DNA from 3 places in the Stanieria cyanosphaera PCC 7437 genome. Region 2 is predicted to be linked to each of the others. Evidence: riboswitches for the same ligand, from Rfam matches in the RefSeq annotation. Region 2 holds a riboswitch; each other region holds the start of a gene.
What was found. A riboswitch is a leader RNA that binds a small molecule or an ion and turns the genes downstream of it on or off. The one in region 2 is predicted to bind cobalamin.
Positions count from the first base shown of each region.

Region 1: another riboswitch for cobalamin. It lies ahead of STA7437_RS07920 (sirohydrochlorin chelatase); the one in region 2 lies ahead of STA7437_RS25740 (CbtB domain-containing protein).
Region 3: another riboswitch for cobalamin. It lies ahead of STA7437_RS05370 (HupE/UreJ family protein); the one in region 2 lies ahead of STA7437_RS25740 (CbtB domain-containing protein).

Region 1 covers NC_019748.1:1,812,519-1,820,458, reverse strand. The annotation lists gene STA7437_RS07925 (pseudouridine synthase) at 89-697, opposite strand; cobalamin riboswitch at 1,031-1,177, shown strand; gene STA7437_RS07920 (sirohydrochlorin chelatase) at 1,241-2,242, shown strand; gene STA7437_RS07915 (sulfate ABC transporter substrate-binding protein) at 2,597-3,640, shown strand; gene STA7437_RS07910 (LysR substrate-binding domain-containing protein) at 3,829-4,788, shown strand; gene STA7437_RS07905 (prohibitin family protein) at 4,817-5,677, opposite strand; gene STA7437_RS07900 (Crp/Fnr family transcriptional regulator) at 5,741-6,325, opposite strand; gene STA7437_RS07895 (sulfate/molybdate ABC transporter ATP-binding protein) at 6,399-7,406, opposite strand; gene STA7437_RS07885 (APC family permease) at 7,781-7,940, shown strand, end outside.
Region 2 covers NC_019750.1:31,120-39,059, reverse strand. The annotation lists gene rppB (two-component system sensor histidine kinase RppB) at 1-1,238, shown strand, start outside; gene STA7437_RS24310 (class I SAM-dependent methyltransferase) at 1,335-1,973, opposite strand; gene STA7437_RS24305 (putative iron-sulfur cluster-binding metallochaperone) at 1,963-2,421, opposite strand; gene merF (mercury resistance system transport protein MerF) at 2,428-2,649, opposite strand; gene STA7437_RS24295 (heavy metal-responsive transcriptional regulator) at 2,661-3,101, opposite strand; gene STA7437_RS24290 (thioredoxin family protein) at 3,108-3,377, opposite strand; gene STA7437_RS24285 (hypothetical protein) at 3,469-4,608, opposite strand; gene STA7437_RS25740 (CbtB domain-containing protein) at 4,622-4,807, opposite strand; cobalamin riboswitch at 4,830-4,980, opposite strand; gene STA7437_RS24280 (multicopper oxidase domain-containing protein) at 5,058-6,137, shown strand; gene STA7437_RS24275 (ZIP family metal transporter) at 6,134-7,288, shown strand; gene STA7437_RS27550 (tetratricopeptide repeat protein) at 7,507-7,940, shown strand, end outside.
Region 3 covers NC_019748.1:1,217,010-1,224,949, reverse strand. The annotation lists gene STA7437_RS05410 (ribose-phosphate pyrophosphokinase) at 1-205, opposite strand, end outside; gene bioD (dethiobiotin synthase) at 671-1,351, shown strand; gene rpsN (30S ribosomal protein S14) at 1,491-1,793, opposite strand; gene STA7437_RS05395 (aldo/keto reductase) at 1,905-2,777, opposite strand; gene STA7437_RS05390 (hypothetical protein) at 2,940-3,356, shown strand; gene STA7437_RS05385 (hypothetical protein) at 3,436-3,765, opposite strand; gene gloA2 (SMU1112c/YaeR family gloxylase I-like metalloprotein) at 4,105-4,491, opposite strand; gene argJ (bifunctional ornithine acetyltransferase/N-acetylglutamate synthase) at 4,603-5,844, opposite strand; cobalamin riboswitch at 5,895-6,047, shown strand; gene STA7437_RS05370 (HupE/UreJ family protein) at 6,310-7,008, shown strand; gene cobW (cobalamin biosynthesis protein CobW) at 7,045-7,940, shown strand, end outside.

The sequences.
Region 1 (7,940 bases), on a different replicon from region 2:
ACCTCTGGCATAAGTCTGATTGATCTTGATTGTGTTGAAGGGAAAGGGAGAAGGGGAGATAGGGAAATAGAAAACATTAAACTATTAACTAATTTGATCGCATTAAATTTTTTAAAGAGCTAATTTCTGAGGTAGTTAAATCTCGCCAATCTCCTAGTTTTAAACCTTCGAGGGATAGTTGTTTATCTTTGGTAATAGCGATCGCAACTCTGACTAATCTCAAAGTCGGAAAACCGATTGCTGCTGTCATTTTTCTCACTTGTCTGTTTCTTCCTTCGGTAAGAGTGATTGATAACCAGCAAGTAGGAACTGTTTTACGATAGCGAATGGGTGGATTTCTGGGTGGTAAATTAGGTTCTGCTGTTAGCTTTTGAACTTGGGCCTGACGAGTATAATAATCTTCGATCTTAATACCTTTTCTCAGGCGATCAAGTGCAGATTGATCAGGAATTTTTTCAACTTGAACTAAATAAGTACGGGGATGGGCGAATTGACGATGAGCAAGACGATGTTGTAATTTTCCGTTATTAGTTAGTAATAGTAATCCTTCGCTATCTAAATCCAATCTGCCTACAGGATAAACGGAAGGAACAGCAATAAAATCTTTAAGAGTACTACGCTTATTTGTATCGTTACTATTGTCAGTAAATTGACATAGTACTCCATAGGGTTTGTAAAACAAAATATAGCGATCCATCGAAGAGTTGAGTTATCTATGCAACACTTGTTTTTATTATCATTGATTCTGACAAGTAAAAAAAATAAAAGTATTGAGAGATTGATTGTTTATTCTCAACCGCGATCTCCAAGTCCAATAAGCAAATGGCAGGATACAAACCAGATTAAGTTGAGAAAACGCGACCGCCCTAGAGCTTTAATATTAACTTCGGATTCGAGATGTGAGAAAGGATAATTTTCTATAGTTCTTTCAGCAGCCAAAATTATTGCTAATCAAGCAGAAAAGATCAATCCAATCGAAAACGACTGTAAATTTAAACCTTATTCCTGATTTCTAGCGTTCGGATTTAGGTTATGATTACAAATCATCGGTTCTAATGGGAACAGTCATTAGAAGTAATGGGGAAAGTTTGGTGTAAGTCCAACGCTGTCCCGCAACTGTGATGAGATTATCAACAGATCTCTTAGTCAGAATGCCCGCCGAGCAACAGTTATCAGTTTTTTCGTGTCACGTGATAACTAGCAACTAACTTCATTGCAACAACAGATCTGCGAGGTACAGATGGTTATTTCTAATTCATTGCCCAAATCACTTTTTAACTCACTTCAATTAGCGCCTCTACCACAGGCAAAACCTTTACTGGCAATTGGTCATGGTACTAGAAACGAACAAGGAAGACAAACCTTCCTCGACTTTGTTGAAACTTATCAAAAATTAGACCTTTCCCGTCCAGTTATTCCCTGTTTTTTAGAACTAACCGAACCAACTATTCAACAGGGAGTAGAAACTTGTCTGGAACGAGGTTATAACGAAATTACTGCTTTGCCAATTTTATTATTTGCTGCTAGACATAACAAATTTGATGTCACTAACGAATTGGATCGCGCGCGATCGCTTTATCCTCAGTTAAGCTTTAATTATGGTCGTCACTTTGGCATTACTCCAAAAATTATAGAACTATGGCGCGATCGTTTAGCAGCATTAGATGAACCAAAACACAACCCCCGAAATATATCCCGTGCTGATACAGTACTTTTATTTGTTGGTCGAGGTTCAAGTGATCCTGATGCTAACGGAGATGTTTGCAAAATAGCTCGAATTATCTGGGAAGGTAGTGGTTACAAAACAGTAGAAACTTGTTTTATTGGTATTACTCATCCTCGTTTAGAAGAAGGTTTCCGTCGGGCTTATTTGTATCAACCAAAACGAGTGATAGTCTTGCCCTATTTCTTATTTACAGGTACTTTAGTCGAAAAAATCTTTAATTTTACCGCTCAACAGCAAGAACAATATCCCGATCTAGATTTTACTTGTTTACCAGAAATGGGTATTGCTTCCCAATTGCTACAAATAGTTAGAGAGCGAGAAATTGAAGCGCAGTTAGGTCAAGTTGCCATGAATTGTGAAATGTGCAAATTTCGCCTCGCTGTTACAGACAAAGATCATGGACATGGGCATGAACACCATCATCACCATGATTATGGACACCATCACCATCATGGGAACAACGATCCCTACGCCAAGTTAGAAGATTATCACCAGCGCATTTGGAACACACCTTAAATTCAGTTACCGGTGACCACTTACCAGTAGAGATGTGTCGGCGACACGTCAGTAGGACGATTTTTCAGTAATATTTTAATTGCTGTGGGAGTAACTGGTAGTATTTGGGGACTCTTTTTTACTAGTACGTTCTAAGCTTTAAGCAAATCTTAAAGAATGAAAAATTTGAAACTTAAAACCCTGACTAATTTAGTTAGGGTTAATTTTTTTTTGAGGAGGAGAACATAACTTTGCTGAAAATGTGAATCCTGTCATGATAATTTTACTTTCTATTTGAACTAAAAAAAAATTGAATTTGTATTGAAAATAATTTATAATTCGATCCTGATTAGACATTTAGCAAATAATAAAGTAATGCAAAAACTGCCTAAGCTCCAAAAATTCTTTTTGATTGGAGCAATTATTAGTTTGATCGTTATTTATTCTGGCTCGGCTATCAAAACAACTAGGGCTACTGCTGACAACGCCGTTGAATTAACGTTAGTATCTTATGCGGTTACCGAAAATGCTTACAAAAACATCATTGCCAACTTTACTAAGCAATGGCAGGAAAAAACAGGACAAACTGTTAACTTCAATCAAAGTTATGGAGGTTCTGGTTCGCAAACCCGTGCTGTTATCGATGGTTTAGAAGCAGATGTAGTTGCTTTAGCTCTTGCTCTTGATACTAAGAAGATTGAAGAAGGAGGATTAATTCAACCTGGTTGGGAACAAGAATTTCCAAACGGTTCAATTGTTACCAAGTCTGTTGCTGCATTGGTCAAACGTGATGACACCATTGCTGTTAGTGGATGGTCTGATTTAGCTAACGACGGGATTCAAGTAGTTACTGCAAATCCCAAAACCTCTGGTGGCGCACGTTGGAATTTTCTAGCACTTTGGGGTTCTGTGACTCAAGCAGGAGGAAGCGAACAACAAGCTACAGATTTTATTGGTAAAGTGTTTCAAAATGTACCCTTACTACCTAAAGATGCTCGTGAAGCTAGTGAAGTTTTCTTTAACCAAGACCAGGGTAACGTCTTAATTAATTATGAAAACGAAGTATTGTTAGCCAATCAACAGGGTGAAAATTTACCTTATTTAGTACCCACAGATTACAATATTTCGATTGACAATCCAGTTGCCGTTGTTGATGAAAATGTTGACAGACATGGCAATCGGGAAGTAGCAGAAGCCTTCGTTCAGTATTTATTTACTCCTGAAGCACAAAGAGAATTCGCTAAAGTTGGATTTCGTTCTGTTGATTCTACAGTAGCTCAAGAGTTTGCTTCTCAATATCCAACTATTAATAATCTGTTTACTGTAGAGGATTTAGGTGGTTGGGACTCAATTCAAAGCAAATTTTTTGAAGATGGAGCTATTTTCGATCAAATTCTTGCTCAAGCAAGTAAATACTAATTTAATTAACTAGAAAATTAGTCCGAGCCAATTTTTGTTGATCACTCTTGAACACAACACTAGCTTCTCACACATATTACTGAGTTGATTGTTATTAGTCATTAGTTATCAGCTATCAGCTTTAATTTGTCTCCCTCTACTTTCTATTACTTATTACCTGTTACTGATCTTATTTTCGGAGATGCCTAATGACATTGGAGCAGTTAAGAATTTTTTTAGCTGTAGTAGAACATTTGCATTTTACTCGTGCTGCCGATGCTCTCTATATTACTCAACCTGCTGTTAGTGCTGCAATTCAAAATTTGGAAGGAGAGTATGGTGTCAAATTATTTCATCGCATTGGTCGTCATATTGAAATTACGGAAGCTGGAAAACTTTTACATCTAGAGGCACAAAAAATTCTTGATCAGGTAGCCATAACAGAGCGAGCATTAAAAGAGTTAAACGATTTGCAAAGAGGAGAATTAAGATTAGGAGCAAGTTTTACTATTGGCAACTATTGGTTACCACAAAAGATTAGTAAGTTTAAACAACTATATCCCAATCTTTCAATTAATTGCACCCTTGCTAATGCTGAAAAAATTGTGACGGGAACAGTAACAGGACATTTTGATCTCGGCTTATTTGCGGGAGAAGTTAAGCTATCACTACAAAATAGTTTAGAACAAAAAATAGTAGGAAGCGATCGCTTGCAAATTGTGGTTGGTAAATCTCATCCTTGGTTTCAACGGACAACAATTAATGTTAGAGAACTGACAACTACAACTTGGATTATGCGAGAACCTGGTTCGGGAACTCAACAAATGTTTGAGCAAGCTTTACAAAAATGGGGAATTGCACCTAACAAACTTAAGGTAATGTTTGTTTTAAATAGTAGCGAGATGATTAAAACATTAGTAGAAAAAGGTGTTGGAGCAGCAGCAGTTCCTGAGTTAATGGTTCAGAAAGAAATCCAATTTTCTACGCTCAATTGTGTCAAAATTGAACATCCAACTCAAGATATAACTTTTGATATTATTAGACCTGTTTTATTAATCAAACATCGTCAACGCTTTCAAACGAAAATATCTAAGGCTTTTGAGACAATTTTGATGAAACAAGAAACTAAAAATATTAGAGCTTTATTTGAAGTTAGAAAACACGAATGATTAATAAAAATAATAAATTTTTTTACTTTTATTTGTCACGATTTTTTATAAAATTATCTAATTCCAACTCTAATAATTTGGTATGGTCATTACCCATAATTAAAGGTAGTTTACCATCCCATTTTTCAATTGCTTGTTTTTTCAAAAGTTCATTATTTAAAGTTGTACGGATTAATCCTTGAGCTTCCGCTTCTCCTCTGGCTAAATTCACTTTAGCTTCGGCTTCTTTTGCTGCTTTAATTGCCATAAATCCTGCTCTTTTTGCTTCCTGTTCGGCAATTTGTTTAGCTTCTACTGCTTCACCAAATCTTTCAGAAAAGTGAACATGAACTAGAGAAATATCATCAACCGCAAGATGATATGGAGTGAGTCTTTCGGTCAAAAAAGTATCTACTTCGGCTTTTACTGCTCTTCTTTTAGTAATAATTTCTTCTGCTGTATATTCAGCCATAACAGCTTTAAGTACTTCTTCAACGGCTGGATTAATAATACGGTCGACAATTGAGTTTTTGTTACCAATTTGTTGAAAAATTAAATTACTTTCTTCTGGATTAATATGCCAATTAAGTGCTACATCAGTAAAAACATCTTGAAGATCTTTTGAAGAAGCTTCCGCAGAAATTTCTTGTTTTTGTACCCTAACACTTAATTTTTCAACAGTATCAACTATCGGAATGATTACATGAATTCCTTCGTCTAATACTCGCTCTTGGATTTTTCCAAATGTCATTAAAACTCCTCGTTCTCCTGCATGAACGATTATCAAACAATTAGCAAGTAAAAATGTTAAGGTTAAAACTAAAAATATTCTACTGGCGAGAAAAGTATCTTTATTAGTTTTTTTATTTGATTTTAAATTTGGTTTTTGTTCATTCAATTTTATATTCATAAATAGTGAAGATTTGTTAGGTCAAATTAGTTGACCTAACATAACATAATTTTAAATTTAGTTTTAAATCTCGTAATACCATACTTCTTCTTCTCGCAACAAAATTTGACGTAGAGGAAGACGTTCGATTATCCTCTGTTCTTCTAAATTTTTTAATGCGCGGGTAATAGTTACTCTTGTTGCTCCCAATATCTCAGCCATATCTTGATGAGTAAGTTGAAAATCAATTAAATATCCAGTTTCTATTTGACGACCAAATTTTTTAGCTAGCCAACCCAAAAACTTGATCAGTGCTATTTCAATTCTTTTATGACTACGAATAATAGCTAATTCTTCTAATTGATAAATTTGATTAAGTAAATTACTGGTTAACTGCTCTCCATTGTGCCAAGAAAAATTAATGGCTTCTACTTCTGTAAGACACTCTATCGTATAAGGCTCTATTTTTGATAAAGACTGCCCCACAATATCTCCTTGTCCCCATAATCCTAAAGTTACAATTGAACCATCTTCAAGCCAAGTTAAAGTTCTGACTACTCCTGTTTCAATTTTCCAGACATTATTTGTATTATTTGGAAATGTAACACGACGTTTAAAACGATGGTAAATACCTTTAGCAACAAGATTAGACAAAGAAGAAGTAAACATATAAAATAATTGCTCAGTTTTTTCTAATTAAATTGGTAATCTTTTAGCCACTACCAGTTTTTTTCTTATTTATTTAGGAGTGAACAAAGGATTTGGTTTCTTTAAGTTTAATAAATACTTGTTGTCCTGTTTGTAAAGCTAATTCGCTAAATTTATCACGACTCAATTGAACATAAACAGGCAAGTTTTCATCAATCATTAATTCGGCTTGAATTTGATAACCTAAATTAACAACTCGTTGCAATTTACCAGTCGCTACTCTTTCATCAGGAGAAGTTAATAGTTCGATATCGTGAGGACGGACAAAAACTTTATTATCGTAGTTTGGTAATCCCAGCTTTTGACAAAAGTCGGCATGATTTGGTAATACATTTACTTCTCCAATAAAACTCATCACAAAAGGACTAGCAGGGCGGTCATAAATTTCTCCTGCTGTTCCTACTTGTTCAATTTGACCTTGATTCATTACCACAATTTGATCGGCTACTTCCATTGCTTCTTCACGGTCGTGAGTAACTAAAATGGTAGTCACGCCAACTTGTTCGTGAAATTTACGCAACCAAGCACGAAGTTCTTTGCGAACTTTAGCATCTAAAGCACCAAAAGGCTCGTCTAATAATAAAACTTGGGGTTCAACAGCTAAAGCACGTGCCAGGGCGACTCTTTGTCTTTGTCCCCCAGATAATTGAGAGGGATAGCGATCGCTAAATCCTTGTAACTGAATTAAGTCTAATAATTCTTCTACTCTTTTTTTAATAGCTGAAGGAGAATACTTGCGAATCGTCAGTCCAAAAGCAATGTTTTTCCAGATTGTTAAGTGTTTGAATAAAGCATAATGCTGAAACACAAAGCCAATATTGCGCTGTCTAATATCAAGATGAGTAGTATCTTGCTCGTTGATGAATATCTTGCCTGTATCAGGAGGTTCTAACCCCGCGATCGCTCTTAATAAGGTAGATTTTCCCGAGCCTGAAGGTCCTAATAAAGCTACTAATTTCCCTGAATTTACTGCTAGATCAATCTGTTTTAAAGCTTGAAAATCACCAAATTGCTTTGATACTTTTTCTATGAAAATACTCATAATAATTGTTATTTAGTTAACGAATATTGTCATTTTTTTTTTAAACGATCGCGATTGAAATTAAGTTAATTAATTTCCAGTTTAAGCTAGGCAAAAAAATCTTATGATCTCTGAATTAGACTTATCACCTATATATTTACGTAACTGATAAAAATCATATTATCGTGGAATCAAAGAAAAAAAACAGTAAAAAAGTTTTCAATAAATTTTATTTATTAATTCAAAAAAAAAGAATATTTGATTCTATTAAATAGTTTTTTTAAAGTTAAAGAGTCCCTAGAAAGCAAGCCGGCAAAAACTGTTAAAGGGTCTACAAGTTGAATTTTGGGTCTTTTGATCCAATTGAGAGAACTATGAATTAGAGAAACTAAATTATGACCAGCAAAATCAAACATAGGCAAAACAGTCAAGGTTTGAAGCCTGATTGCCTATCCTTTAAAGAAGTCTTAGCTCAATCTTTTGCCGTTATTGCACCCACTACTATACCAGCATCTAACCTCGGTTTAATTGTTGCCCTTTCAGGCAATGGTACTT
Region 2 (7,940 bases):
TTGCCCATGCTCATCGTATTACCATTAATCAAGAACTAAAATCGGTGGCGGGGACTCTTCATGACAGTTTTTTACCTATTCTCAAGCAGCCAGGGAAAATAGAACCAGAAGTAAAAGAGTTATTACCCGATACTTGTCTCGTCGAAACAGGTTGTTACAATCAAGCTCGTTTTCAATCTTATAAATTAGGGGTAATTGGACAAGACAAATATTATTTACGTCTCTTCGATTTATCAGGGGATTCAGTAGCTGTAGCAGGAATGCAGCCTGAATTACCCCAGGTATCTAACCAGCAGGAGTGGCAAACTTTAACCGATGTTAAAGGTACTCGCTATCGGCAAATTTCTTTTCTTTTACACACTCAACAAGGTAAGAATTGGGGTTATCTTCAAGTTGGTAGAAGTCTCCAAGATGTCGATCGCTATGTTGCTAATGTTAAGTCGATCTTACTGTTGGGAATGCCTTTAGTGGTGTTATTAGTAATGTCTGCTAGCTGGTGGTTCTCAGGTTTAGCAATCCGCCCGATATACCAATCCTATCAGCAGATGCAGCAGTTTACCGCCGATGCTGCCCATGAACTGAGAACACCCCTCGCAGCTATTCAAGCAACGGCTCAATCCGATCTCATGCTGCCCAATTTATCTGAGGATCGAGCCAAGGATACCCTCAAAAATATCGTGAGACAGAACAAGCGATTATCTTATTTGGTAGCAGATCTATTAATCCTGTGTCGTATCGATGGGGAGATAAATAGCAACAACTCTCGCAAAAAAAGAGAAAAAGTTGCTCTAGCAAACTTAATTATTGAAGTAGAAGAAGATTTGGCAGCTTTGGCAATGGCTTCAGAAATTGAGTTTAGTTCCCAAATTAAAGTATCTCAACCTATCGAGATAATTGGCGATCGCACTCAGCTATATCGTTTGATTACTAATCTGGTAACAAACGCGATTCAGTACACGACCGCAGGGGGTCAAGTCATTATCAGTCTGACAGAAGAACATCGTCAGGCAGTAATTTCTGTTCGAGACACGGGCATCGGTATTGCTAAAAACGAACAAAAACGCATCTTTGACCGCTTCTATCGAGTAGATAAAGCTCGTTCTAGAAGTCAAGGTGGTTCTGGATTAGGGTTAGCTATAGCAAGGGCGATCGCTCTAGCCCACAACGGCAGTCTGGAAGTACAAAGTGAGATTGGTAAAGGAAGTAACTTTATAATTCGACTGCCTAAATACCAGTGACATTCTCTAATTGTAGTAAATCTTACTACTAGCTCGGCTTCGCTGGCACAACGAGCGAGAGGTTCGCTCTTTCTCTGCGATCGCGATTGTCAAAAATCAGCTAATTTTAGATGATAAAACCGTAACAGCCATCAGTCCCCAAATAACTCCAAAACGAACTTTAGTTGCACGGTAAATTTTAAAATCAGCAGATAGCAAGAGCTGATGTAATTGGTCTTGTGTATAGCATTGTTGATGAGCGGGATCGAAAATTTGTAAGAGCCAGTCGCAGATTCTACATACTGGATAATCTTTATTCCAGTCGAGAATAATTACCTTGCCATTGGGTTTTAGCACTCTTTTCATTTCTGCTAATGCTACTTCAGGTTCATCAAAATAATGAAAAGCATTAGCGCATACCACCACATCAAAAGATTCACTAGCAAAGGGCAATGAATGAACTGAGGCTTGATGAAATTCAATGTTAGGATAAGCCCGATATTTTTCCCTGGCTATATTCAACATCTTCTCTGATATATCAATTCCTGTAATTTTTTGTGTCGGATTTTGATTGAGCAAAAGTCGTTCAAATTCACCTGTACCACAAGCAACATCTAGAATTGTAGACTGTGGTTCAATCTCCTCCCAGTTGTGCAGGAAGGTAAGTGTGTTGACGATGTAGTTGCGCCAGCGTAAATCGTAAATATCAGCAAGGCGATCGTATTGAGTTTTGACTTTGACTTCATTAATGTTCATAGTTTTGCGCTAGTTGTCGAACATTATCCAAGCAACAGCTTCCTTGAGGATTATTTACTTCGCAACCGCAGCGTCCAGCTTGGATGTGACTGCGGATATTAGTCTCGGCACTGCTTTTACCCGTCTTGATAATTTCCTGTTGGATGCGACTGCGACTCCAGCCAAAACAGTAACATACAGGTACATTTAAACCCTTATCCTTCTGAAATACGGGAACTTTTACCTGTTCGGTGCTAAATGTCTGACCCTCTTCATTAAAATAAACTACAGGACAATCTGGTGCAGTACAGAAATAATAAGCTGTATTTGGATTGAGGTTTTCTAAAGCTGAAGGTATGAGCAAACTTTTTAAGGTAATAGTTTGAACCATTTTTCCTCTTATTCCATTTCTAGGACAAGTTTTATCCCAGGAAGTTTGCTGGGGAGGGCAACAACAAGTTTCAGTCATGATAAATTATTTATGACGCTCATAGCAACGACGATAACGACTGTAGGAAAGAACAGTTAAGGCAAGCATGATCAACAAGGCTGGCAATAAAACGTAGTCAAGATAACCTACTAGCGCACTCAAACCAATTGCTCCTAAAAGAATAACTAGAATCGGAGTAAAGCAGCAAAGAGCCACCAGAATTGTGCCACTTATACTAACGATGAGAGCGGTTTTAGGGTTCATCATTTTTAGCTGAATCACTCAATAGATTCGATTAGCCCGCAGATTTTACCCTGACAGATTTCTTCAGTCGGGAGAGTAGACGCATTGGGTAATAATTTACTAATTTCCTCGTACCGACTGGCTAATTCTTGACGTAAAGACATCATTTCCTCAATTTGGCGGTTTAAATCGTCTAAGCGTTGCTTGACCATTGTTTTGAGACTGGCACAAGGAGGTGTTCCTTGAGTTCTAATAGCAATTAGTTGTTTTATTTCATCTAGGGAAAGTCCAAATCTCTTGGCTTTTTGAATGAAGCGCAAGCGTTCTTCATTTTCTTGACCATAGATGCGATATTGTGATTCGGTGCGCCTGGGAGGTTCAAGTAATCCCAAGCGTTCGTAATAACGGATGGTATGAGCCGATACCCCCACGCGATCGCTTAACTCGCCAATCAACCAGCCTTCTTTACCTGCCATTTTGCCTTAACCTTGACCAATACCAGCAGCTACAAGCATCTCGCGAGATACAGGCTGTTGAGAGGAACAGCACTCTGCTAGTTTGCCATTTACTACTACCGCAGGAACGCGATAAATTCCATATTGTGTCCTTTTTTCTTTTTCTGCTGCACTTTCCTGATGTAGATCGTAGATTTTCACCTCGCAATTAGAACAAGCTAATTCTCGCACCAGCTTGACAGTTTCATCGCATAGAGGACAACCAGCTACAAATACTTCTACTAATCGTTTTGTCATCTCTTTTTCCTCTTGAAATTGGAGTTCTAGATTTAGCTTAAACCTTAGAGTTAACTCTAATGTCAAGAAGAAATTAGATCGCATATTCAAACTAGGAAACTGGCACTTTTTGCCGTCTCCGTCTCCATAATCCTGCGATTAATCCCACCACAAAAATAAGGGTAAAATATAACAGACTGATAAACCGACGTAATAGTGGCGGAGCAATAGCTTCTACTTCTATTTCCTGAGATATCTTTAATGGCGTAAACTGCTGAGAAGAATTTTCTAAAGGAGTAACTTCTACTGTCACGTTGTGGGGTGCGCCATCAAAAAACTGTTCTTGCCAAGTCAATTTACCCGTAGTATCGGGAATACCTTGATAGGCAAACATCAATGCGTTATTCTCTAAAGCAATTGACTGAACACCAATTTGCACATCCGTTACTGGTTTGCCTGTGGTGGAATTGGTAACTTGAACTGTTTTAGTCGCTAAATTACCGACAACCCCTTGGGTATTTCCTAATAACTCTACTTGTACTGCTTGATTCTTGTTAATAATTGCAGAAGGAGTAGAAGACGTAACCGCATCGCCTGCACTATGATGTGCTGCTGTTTCTGCACTCCAGTTAACCAAAAATAAAACTGCGATCGCCACTACTGTCATGCTACTTAACAACATTCTTACTGGTTGAGGCGCAATTTCCCCATCACGTACATTTTGCTCGCCACCTAAGAGCCAACCGCCACCAAAGCCAGTGCTTAACAAAATAGCAGCTAAAATTGCCAGATTGCGATATTTCACAGCATTTTCGGGGATACTTAAGGTTAAGGATTGTTCAAAAGCCTCGAATGTCCCTTTAACTTGAGGAGTTACTCCTATTTTCATACTGTAGTTACCGCGAATCGGTAATACTTGCTCGAACTCTAGATTGCCTTGAGGAGCGATCGCTTCTAAATTGAGTAATTCTGTTTCCTCGACTATGGGAAAATCTGAAGTAAACCAGGGGGTTTTGTTTGGGGTTAAGATGCGAACCCGAACCTTAGCATTGGGTAAAGGCTGTTTGTTAGTATCGACTGCCTGAAGTTGCAGTTTAACTACCGTATCATCTGGAATCACCTGTTCTAGTGGTGGCTCGGTTTTAAGCTGTACTGTTGGTTGAGAGACAACCGAAGTTGAGTTGGATAAGCAAATTAGTCCCCAAAACGCGATCGCTACTAGGGTTAACAAAGCATATTTAATTGATTTCATGTCTTCCCCCTAATTAATGACAAGGGACTGTCAGAGTGTGGTGACGAGTTTCGTGTAGTGCGTCGTGAACAGGAGGATATGTAGAGAAATAAAGCGTCCAGAGAATTATCATGCACAGACTAACCAACAAGACAACCTGCATCGGCAATGATAAAACAAAACGCTGGGTGTGTTGCCAAAAATTACTTGTACTAATCACGATCTGTACCTCGCAGATATCAATTTAATTTAACCGAGTGGCGGGCATCCTGACTTAGAAACGTAAGTATTCAGTCTCTTTACAGTTGCGGGACAGCGTCGGATTTACACCGAACTTTCCCCATTACTTCTAATGGCTGTTCCTCATTAGAACCTACTCTTCTCTTGAGACTACCATAGTTATCACGAACAAAATTTATCAATCTCTAACTTCTGCTAAGATTATGAGAAGAATATGAAAAGTCTTAAAAATGATATTTAATGTTTCCAGGCGATCGCTGTTGGAACTGGGTTTGCTCGGAGGGGGAAGTATCTTAGGAAAGTTTTTACCCAATAAAGCATTAGCTCAAAATTCCCAACAGCATAATTCTCAAGTTACTAATAGTGCAGTTCACGGTGGCAGCACTACGGTAGGTGATGTGGATAACGATCGCAATGGTTTTAGTCCCCGCGATATTCTAAACGATTGGGACGGGGGAAAAGTCTCTCAACTACCTAACGGTCAGACTTGGCGAGAATATGATATTGCTGTTGAAGAACGGGAAATTGAAATTGCACCTGGGGTATTTTACCCCGCCTGGACTTATAACGGTCGAGTTCCTGGTTCTACCATTAGAGTAACCGAAGGAGATCGCGTTAAGATTAATTTCCGCAATAAAAGCCGACATCCCCACACCATTCACTTTCACGGTATTCATTCTGCCAGACAAGATGGCGTTCCTGGGACGCTAGAAGCCATGCCAGGAGGAGAAGTAGTGTACGAATTTGATGCTAAACCTTTTGGCTGTCATCTCTATCACTGTCATTCTGCCCCTTTTAAGCGACACCTACACAAAGGACTTTACGGCGCATTTATTATCGATCCTGACCCCAAAAGCCATCCCGAAGCCGAACAAGAGGCGAGATCGCGTTTATTAGGAACTCCCGAAAATCAACAGTGGCAGGAATTTTTAATGGTGATGAATGCGTTTGACACCAACTTTGATGAGGAAAACGAATTTTATGCCGTTAATACAATTCCCCACGAATTTATGAAGCGACCTCTCCGCATCGAACGAGATCGCCCCGTGCGAGTTTATTTAATTAACGTGACGGAGTTTGACCCAGTTAACTCTTTTCATCTTCACGGTAATTTCTTTGACTATTACGATAGTGGAACGACCCTAACGCCTACTCTTCGCACCATCGATACCGTGATGCAGTGCCAGGGACAGCGAGGTATTTTAGAATTTTCCTTCAAAGAACACGCCCCAGGACAGTATATGTTCCACGCCCATCAGTCAGAATTCCTCGAACTCGGCTGGATGAGTGCCTTTGAGGTGGTGGCATGAAAAAAACTTGGTTGTGGGCTGTTTTGCCATTGGTAGCACTAGTTACTTCGATTGGTATTTTCCTTTCTACCAATCCCCTCAGTCCATTAGGTATTTCTGCACCTCCTCTAGAAAATCTGACCGTAGAACGAACTGTCTTAGCAGATCGCGGTATTTCCTTGTTAGTGAGGGCAGAAGGTTCAGAACCAATGCAAATTGCCCAAGTGCAGGTAGATGGTTCTTACTGGACGTTCACCCAAAAGCCTTCAGGTGCTTTACCTAGACTCTCAACTGCTTGGATCGATCTGCCCTATCCTTGGGTAGAAAACGAAACCCATCATCTTAACTTGATTACCAATACGGGAATTAGTTTTGAACATACTATCGATGTAGCTGTAGCTACGCCTCAATTTTCCTTGAGCCGTCTTTGGGGCTTTACTTTACTGGGGTTATATGTTGGTGTTGTCCCCGTAGGATTGGGAATGCTGTTTTATCCGTCTCTCAAGTCTTTAGGTGGAGAAGGAATGAAGTTTATTCTCGCTTTAACCTTGGGAATGCTGGCTTTTCTGTTGGTAGATACTATTGAAGAAGGGCTAGAACTTGCTAGAGGTGCAGCCAACGCATTTTCAGGCAGTATTTTAGTTTGGGCGATCGCAGCTATCTCTTTTCTAACGATTCTAACTATCGGTCGCAGTCGAGGTAAAGCTCCTGAAGGACAAAGCCTATCTACTTACCTATCTTTCAGTATTGGCATTCATAATTTAGGAGAAGGACTAGCAATTGGTACGGCTTTTGCTGTCGGAGAAGCTGCCCTCGGTTCGCTTTTGGTAGTTGGTTTTACTCTGCACAACTTAACAGAAGGGATTGGTATTGCTGCACCTTTGGTTAAATCTAAACCGACCTTCATTACTTTTCTAGGCTTGACTGCTTTAGCGGGACTACCTGCGGTATTAGGAACTTGGCTGGGCGTTTTTGCCTTTTCTCCTCACTGGGCAGCAATCTTTATGGGCATTGGTGTGGGAGCGATTTTACAGGTAATCGTAGAAGTAGGTTCGTATTTGGCACGTACCGCCAGTAAAATCGGTGGTACATGGTTATCTAAGATTAGTTTGGCGGGATTTAGTGCGGGATTAATAGTTATGTACGGTACGGCATTGCTTGTTAACTTCTAAATCATCAAAGAAGTCTGATGTCAGATTAATTCTGTGTTCTGTTACTAGAATGGTATTGAGAGGTAATTTTTTTGTTCTGAGTTACAGCAAGAACAATCCAGCCATGAAACCGATGAAGACATCAGGCATTATCTTGGGGAGGACACGTGGGGCGAATCGAATTCGCGAGACTGAGATGTCCGTGATGACATTAACTTTTGGAGGATTGTCGGTGAGGAATTGCGTACTTTGGCTTAGGAAATTTAGAGCGAGCGATCGCCCAATTCGATCTGGCACTAAAAGTTGCTCCCCGTCATGCTGATGCTCTTAACAGAAAAGGAATCGTTCTTGCACAGCAAGGCAATCTATACCAAGCAGTAGACAACTTTGACCAAGCCTTACATTTTGATTTTAATTTTGTTGATGCTTACTACAATCGGGGCAAAGCACGTACTGAGCTAAAAAATTTTCAAGGTGCAATTGCTGATTATAACCAAGCGATTAAGCTCGATCCTACTTTAGCAGAAGCCTATGGCAATCGTGGATTGATCCGCGCTCAGTTAGGAGATAACCAAGAAGGTTTAGAAGATTTACAACACGCAGCCAAACTTTTCTTGGATTCAGGAAATATGGCTGGATACCAACAAACCCTTACTTACATTCAAATGATTCA
Region 3 (7,940 bases), on a different replicon from region 2:
CGCGAATTGATTCTTGAATTTGGACATAAAGCTCTCCATCAGCAAACTGCTTGCGGATCATCGGACCCAAATCCATTCCCAAATAACGTGCTACTTCTTGAGCTAGGGGAATGTTAGCAGAGCCAGAGAATAACCGAAGGCGGTTAGTATCTGACAGAATTGACTGCTGTTGAGTGGACTGAAGAGTTAGGGTAGTGTAGCTCACGGCAGAATCTTTATAACTCAATTCAGGGAAATCTTATCATCTAAAGGCTATCGTAATCGACAACACTTGGGTTATTTGGTGACACAATTGCGCACTTTGATAGTTTTTAACAAGAATTTTAGATTACAATGTTTTTTGATTTTAAATTAAAGAGGTTGTTTTTTACAATCAATTAATAAAAAAATATTATAAAGATTTTGCAAACAATTTAGCCTCAGTGCATCTTACTAATTTTGATAATTAGATTTGGCTAGGATATTAGCAGGAGTGAAAAGATATGATTTATTTGATCAAATTAACTGTTGATCCCAATCTACCAGCGATTTTATTTTCTAATTTGATTAAAAATGAATAACAATATATTTACACTAATTATATATACTTAAATAAAAAAAAAATTTTTGACAATTAGCTGTATAACTACGGTCTAAAAAGCAATCTCTAGACCAGAACAATCATAAATTTATGGGGACATTATTAATTACTGGTACGGATACAGACGTTGGCAAAACAGTTTTGACGACCGCTTTAGTTTCTTATTGGCAATCTTATCGATTTTGTCGCCAATTAGGATTGATGAAACTGCTTCAAACTGGTACAGGCGATTGCGAGCTATACCAGCAAATGTTTGCCCAAGAAGAATCGCTCAAAATAGTTACTCCGATTAGTTTGGCAACACCACTTGCTCCACCTTTAGCAGCAGTGAAGGAAAATACTGCGATTGATTTAGGTTTAGTTTGGCAAGCTTTGAAGCAATTAAGAGAGCAACAAGATTTTGTTTTAGTAGAGGCTTTGGGGGGATTAGGCTCTCCTGTCACTGAAGAATTAACTGTAGCTGATCTAGCTGCCGATTGGCACTTACCTACAGTCTTAGTTGTGCCAGTCAAATTAGGTGCGATCGCTCAAGTAGTAGCTAATGTTGCTTTGGCGCGTAGTCTTAAAGTCAATTTGAGAGGAATTGTTTTAAGTTGTTCTCAACCAGAAAATGAAGCAAGATTAACAGATTTAGCTCCAGTTGATTTGATTGAATCTTTGACTCAAATACCAGTTTTGGGAACTTTACCTTACCTTAATCAGACAAATAACCACGAGAAGCTAGCTCAAGTAGCTGCCAATCTCGACTTAGAGTTCATTTTGCCAGTTTAACTAAGTCCTAGGGAATTAGGGATAAGTCCTTGGATATTAGCGAGAGTGAAAAGACTGTTTATCTTTGTCTTGATTTACTCGCTCATTCCATTGGTTGACTTAATCAATCTCTAATCCCTATTTCCTACACTACAAAAAGTTACCAGCTAGACTTAACTACTCCAGGTAGTAATCCTTCATGCGCCCATTCTCGTAAAACGTTACGAGATAAACCAAAATCGCGGTAATAACCTCTTGGTCTACCAGTTACCCAACAACGATTACGTTTGCGACTAGGTGCGCTATTTTTTGGCAGTTGTTGTAATTGACGATGAAGTTCTAATTTTTCGAGAGGAGAAGTTGCTTGACGAAACTGTTCTTTCAATTCTGCTCTTTTTTCAGCATATTTTTCTATTAAATGAGCGCGTTTTTTTTCTCGCTCAATCATGGATTTTTTTGCCATAATTCTTATTTCTATTTAGTAAATAATCACGCAATTTTCTAGTATAGCTCGAACTATATTTGATTGGAATAAAATTTGGATTCCGCAAGAGGCGATCGCGTTATTTGAGAATCACTTGGTTAGTTGAGCATCAATTTTTTCCACTTGCTGCTGAGATAATTTAACTTCAACTGCTTTAACTGAATCTTCAATACTAGAAATTTTACTCGCGCCAGGAATAGGTACAATACAAGGAGATTTGCTACGTAGCCAAGCCAAGACAATTTGATAGACACTTACACCTTCTTGGGCAGCCAACTGAGCAATAACAGGAATATCTTGTAAACGACTTACACGACTACTTCCGCCTAAAGGACTCCAAGGAAAAAAAGTTAAGCCTTCTTGTTCGCAGTAATCTAAGACTCCATCAAATTCAGGTTGGCGATGCCAGGGATTATATTGATTTTGAACTGAGACAATATTTACTACTTCTTGTGCCTGTTTAATTTGCTCAACAGAAAAATTAGAAACACCGATAAAACGAATCAAACCTTGTTCCACAGCTTCTTTAGCTGGAGTTAACGCAGCTTTAATTGTATAGTTAGAGTCAGGTGAATGATATTGCCAGAGATCGATTGGTTTTGTTCCACCTAAAGCTTGATAACTTTGAGCAATCGTTTCACGGAGATGATCGGGGTTGCCATTACGAGTCCAACTACCATTAGGACGCATCAAACCTCCTTTAGTCGCAACAATAACTTGACTAGTATCACCCTCATATTGAGAAAGTGCTTTGGCAATTAAACGTTCATTGTGGTGTTTGTCAGATTCATCTCGACAGTAAGAATCAGCCGTATCAATCAAAGTAACTCCATGAGCAAGAGCTTGATGAATCACAGCAATTGACTGAGACTGAGAAGGGCGATCGCTCAAAGACATTGGCATTCCTCCTAAACCAATGGCACTAATAGTTAGATCTGTATTGCCAAGTTTTTTAGTTTTCATCTAATTAGCTCTACGCGAAACTTTAATTTTATTAGTTCAAAAATTCAGATGAAATTCGTCTATCTATGGGTAAATTTAGAATCTTTTTTTCAAACTAAGAGCCAAATCAATTGACGAAAACGATCGCCTTTATAAAATAGGATTAGAAAAAAAATTGTAATTGTGCAATTGACTAAATTGTTAGCTAATTTCTTATTTAGTTTAGGAATATCGAGTTTACTGGTTGTTGAAGCGATCGCAGTACCAAACTCTGCTCGTCTTGCTCAAAATCCTGATTCTTTTCCAAATTATTGTCAACCAGAAGAAAGTTTATTTATTGTTGCTGAAACTAAAGGTTTCTGGGTCAATATTTGTGGAGGAGATTTGCCTCATACTTATGTAGGTGTTAGTAAAATTAATGGCAATAAAATTCGTCTTCCCCTCAAAGACTATGACCAACAAGGAAATTATTTTGAAGCGGTTAATAAAAATGTTAGTTATTTACTCATTCGCGGGAGTGCCAAAGGCGATTTTCTAACCGTAACTCAAGGAGAGCGAGAGCTTTTTAGACAACCAGTACTGGATTGGCACGAGCAGTAAGATTAAGTATTTTCAGTTAAAACGTCAACAAGGGGCATGAATGCCCCCGTGTTCAAAATCAAAGAAAGTATATTTATTATTAGTAAGGATATACAGGAAAATCAGATTGTAACTGGTCAACACTGTTGTAAACACCTTGGTTAGTTACATTGCCGATACCTGAAGTAGCACTTTGGTTTTGTCCAGCTTGTACGGATTGTTGAATTTGAGGATCGATACTGTAACCATCCAAACCTAATTGAGTTTGAGTTAAATCGTTGGAAACAGCTTGATTAGTAACATTACCAATGCCATGAGTGACAGCAGCATTAGAACCAGCTTGAACATTGCTTTGTGCTTGTTGGGCAAAGGCAGCTACGGGAGAAAGAGCTAAAGCGAGAGTGGAGATGATTAGTGCAGCTTTTTTCATTTTTCTAGACCTCTAAAGTTTGATTTGTCTGATTTTTGCTTTCATTTACTAAGTATGTAAGTCAATTCAAATTTATGCAGATTGTTCAATAAATCTGATGAACTTTTTTTGTAAATTACAATTAATGCTCTCAAACAAGTTGTGATACACAGAGCGATTCAAACTCTAGATTGCTTGGAAAATAAAAATAATCTTAGTCAGCAATACTTTAATTGATCCTAAGCAAACAGAATTAAATTGAGTTAGTTCAATTGGTAGCTGCACCAGTTAAGTACATTAGTTAGGTAACTACTCCTTCTAATGATTAGTTGTATAGACTTCCTATTTAGCCAAACTTGATTACTTTTCGTATATTTCTAAAGGTAAATCGTCAGGATCGCGGAAAAAAGTAAATTTTTTACCAGTAATTTCATCTATTCTGATTGGTTCTACTTCTACATCACGCAATCTAAGCTGATTAACTGTAACTTCTACGTTATCAACTTGAAAAGCTAAATGCCTAAGACCACAACTTTCAGGACTAGTTGGTCTAGCAGGAGGATTGGGAAAAGAAAACAATTCAATCTGGTCATTTTCACCAATCTGTAAATCAAGTTTATAAGAGTCTCTTGATTCTCGATAAGTTTCTTGAATAATTTTCAAACCTAAAATCTCTGTATAAAAGTGCTTGGAAACTTGATAGTTAGAACAAATGATAGCTATGTGATGGATTTTGGAGAGATTCATTTTTTATGGTTAGATTCAAGCTTTCAGTTTAATCAACTCAAAACCGATTTAGCTCAATAGCATTCAGCTTCCCGCTTCTGAGGAACAGACGCATAATTTAATTACAATACACTAAGTAGTATATTCAGCATTGATTTCAACATATTTATAAGTCAAATCGCATCCCCAGGCTGTACTTGTACCAGAACCATTACCAATACAAACAGAAATTAAAACTGTATCGTCTTTGAGGTAAGCACCTGCTGCTGCTTGTTTGAGATAGTTACTCGCTACTTGACGATCAAATTCTAAGGGTTGACCATTCTCCATTAAAACCAAATCTCCTAGCTTAATTTGTAACTCATCTTGATGAAAGTTTACTCCTGCTCTGCCTGCTGCTGCTGCAATTCTGCCCCAGTTAGGATCACGTCCAAAAACGGCTGATTTGACTAAAGATGAACCAGCGATTGTTTTAGCGACAACAGAAGCAGCTTTACGATCCGATGCACCAGTGACTTGGACTTCTATCAAACAAGTAGCCCCTTCTCCATCACGGGCAATTGCCTTGGCAAGATATTGACAAACTTCTGTCAACATTGCTTCTAGCTTCTGAGCATTTTTATTCATTTCAGTGATAGCAGTGGTACGTGACTCTCCATTGGCTAAAGCAATAACTGTATCGTTGGTGCTAGTATCTCCATCCACTGTAATCTGATTAAAACTTTTATCTACGGCTCGTTTGAGCATATCTTGCCAAAGATGAGTAGCTACGGCAGCATCACAGGTGATAAAAGAAAGCATTGTCGCCATATTGGGGTGAATCATTCCCGAACCTTTAGCAATTCCACCAATTCGGACAGGACGATCTTCAATGGTAGTTTCTAAAGCGATTTCTTTGGGAACTAAATCCGTAGTCATAATTGATTTAGCTGCATCTTTGCCCCCCTCAACGGAAGCAGAAGCAACTAACTGAGGAATTGCTGCTTGCAAAGCATCCATTTTAATTCTTTGCCCAATCACTCCTGTTGAAGCAAGTAGAATCGCATTGGGAGAAATATTTAACTCTTGTGCTAATAATTCTGCGCTCAAAATAGCATCTTGCCAGCCCTGTTCTCCAGTTGCTGCGTTGGCTTGACCAGCATTACACATAATTGCCTTGGCACTGGCTTTCTCTTGAAGACGTTGACGACAATAATCAACACAGGCAGCCCTAACTTGAGAGGTGGTAAAAACTCCAGCAGCGATCGCTTCTGTTTCTGAAATAATTAAGGTTAAATCTTTTACTCCAGAGGGTTTTAATCCTGCTGCAATTCCTGCTGCTTTAAATCCTTTCGGTGCAGTTATTCCGCCTGTTACCACCTGCCAGTCTGCCATTATTTCTTTGTCCCGATTAAATTTAAAGCTGATTATATCAATTTTGTGATATTTTATAATGATCGATCGGTTTTGATGAGGAACAGTCATCAAACGCAAGGGGGAAAGTTCAGTGTAAATCTGACGCTGTCCCGCAACTGTGATGAGGTTTGCTTTATTGATAATCTCTTAGTCAGGATGCCCGCCGATTTATAGTTATCAGAGACGTAGCATGCTACGTCTGTACAATTCTAAAAAAATATATCTGCGAGGTACAGAGGTTGTTATTTTTTAAGATTTTCTACGCTACAAATTTATTTACACAATCCCAAACAATTATTTATCTATAAGAGTTTACTTCAAGATTGCTTAGATAATTGGCCTTTTTGTTTTTTGAATTTTGATTTGAATAGCAAAATTAATTAGAAAAAAAAGCTGAGTTAGAAACATTAGCTTATTGTATTTTTTGCATGGAGTTAAATAGTAATGAATAAATTTTTCTTGAATAAATTAAATAATTTCTCAGGAGATAATCACCCAAATAAAGTTAAATTATTAGCACCAGGATTTATCTTTTTGATGATGTTAATCATCTACTTGATTATCACTATGCAACCTGCTTTAGCACATCATGCTATTGGAGGAACAACTCCAGATAATTTTTTTGAAGGATTTATTTCTGGTTTAGCCCATCCCGTGATTGGTTTAGATCATTTTGCTTTTGTAGTAGCAATTAGTTTAGTAGCTGTTTTAAAAGAAAAATTTGGATTCTTTATTCCTGTTGTTTTTGTATTAGCTACAATTGCTGGAACAGTCATTCATTTATTAAGTATTAATTTACCAATTCCAGAAATAATTGTTGCTGGTTCAGTTTTAACAGTAGGTTTACTCTTAATTAAAGAAAATAAGCCTAATACAGGAATATTATTGGTTTTATCGACAATCGCAGGAATTTTTCATGGTTATGCCTACGGAGAATCAATTATTGGTGCAGAAATGACTCCTTTAGGTGCTTATTTATTTGGTTTTAGTTTAATTCAGTTAATTGTTGCTGCGATCGCATTTTATTTGGGCAGATTAACTTTAAATAAAATGACTAATCAACCTAATCTTTATTTACAGTTTGCTGGCTATCTTGTTTGTGGAATTGGTTTAAGTTTTCTTTCTACTACAGTTTTTAGTTAAACAAAATTCAAGTAAATCTCAATAATTAATCAAACAATGCATAAAATTCCCGTTACTGTTATTACTGGTTTTTTGGGCGCAGGGAAAACTACTTTGGTGCGTCATCTTTTACAAAACAATCAAGGAAAACGTATCGCTGTCTTGGTAAATGAATTTGGTGAAGTTGGCATTGATGGGGAGCTACTCCGTTCCTGTCAAGTTTGTGATGAGGAAGACAACCTTAATAGTAATATAGTCGAATTAACTAACGGTTGTCTTTGTTGTACAGTTCAAGAAGAATTTTATCCCGTCATGCAAGAACTATTAAAAAGAAGGGATAAACTAGACTGTATTCTAATCGAAACTTCTGGACTAGCGTTACCCAAACCTTTAGTACAAGCTTTTCGTTGGCACGAAATTCGTAATGCTGCGACAGTAGATGGAGTTTTGACTGTGGTAGATTGTCAAGCTTTAGCTGAAGGAACTTTAGTAGGAGATTTAATTGCTTTAGAAGCACAACGACAAGCCGATCCTAATTTAGAACATGAAACTCCGATAGAAGAGTTGTTTGAAGATCAATTAGCTTGTGCCGATTTAGTTTTGTTAACCAAAACCGATCTAGTCGATGCTGCTACTTTAACTAAAATTAAAAGCTGGTTACAACAAGAACTTCCAGTTGGGGTAAAAGTTGTTACTTGTCCTCAAGGAGAAATTAATCCTGATATTTTACTAGGTTTTAATGCAGCAGTAGAAGATAATTTAGATAGTCGTCATTCTCATCACGACCATGAAGAAGAACATGACCATGATGATGAAATTAATTCAATTCAATTAGTATGCGATCGCGCTTTTGAACCAAAGAGTCTAACTACTAAATTACAACAATTAGTTCAACAACAAGAAATCTATCGCATCAAAGGTTTTGTTAATGTTCCAGAAAAACCAATGCGATT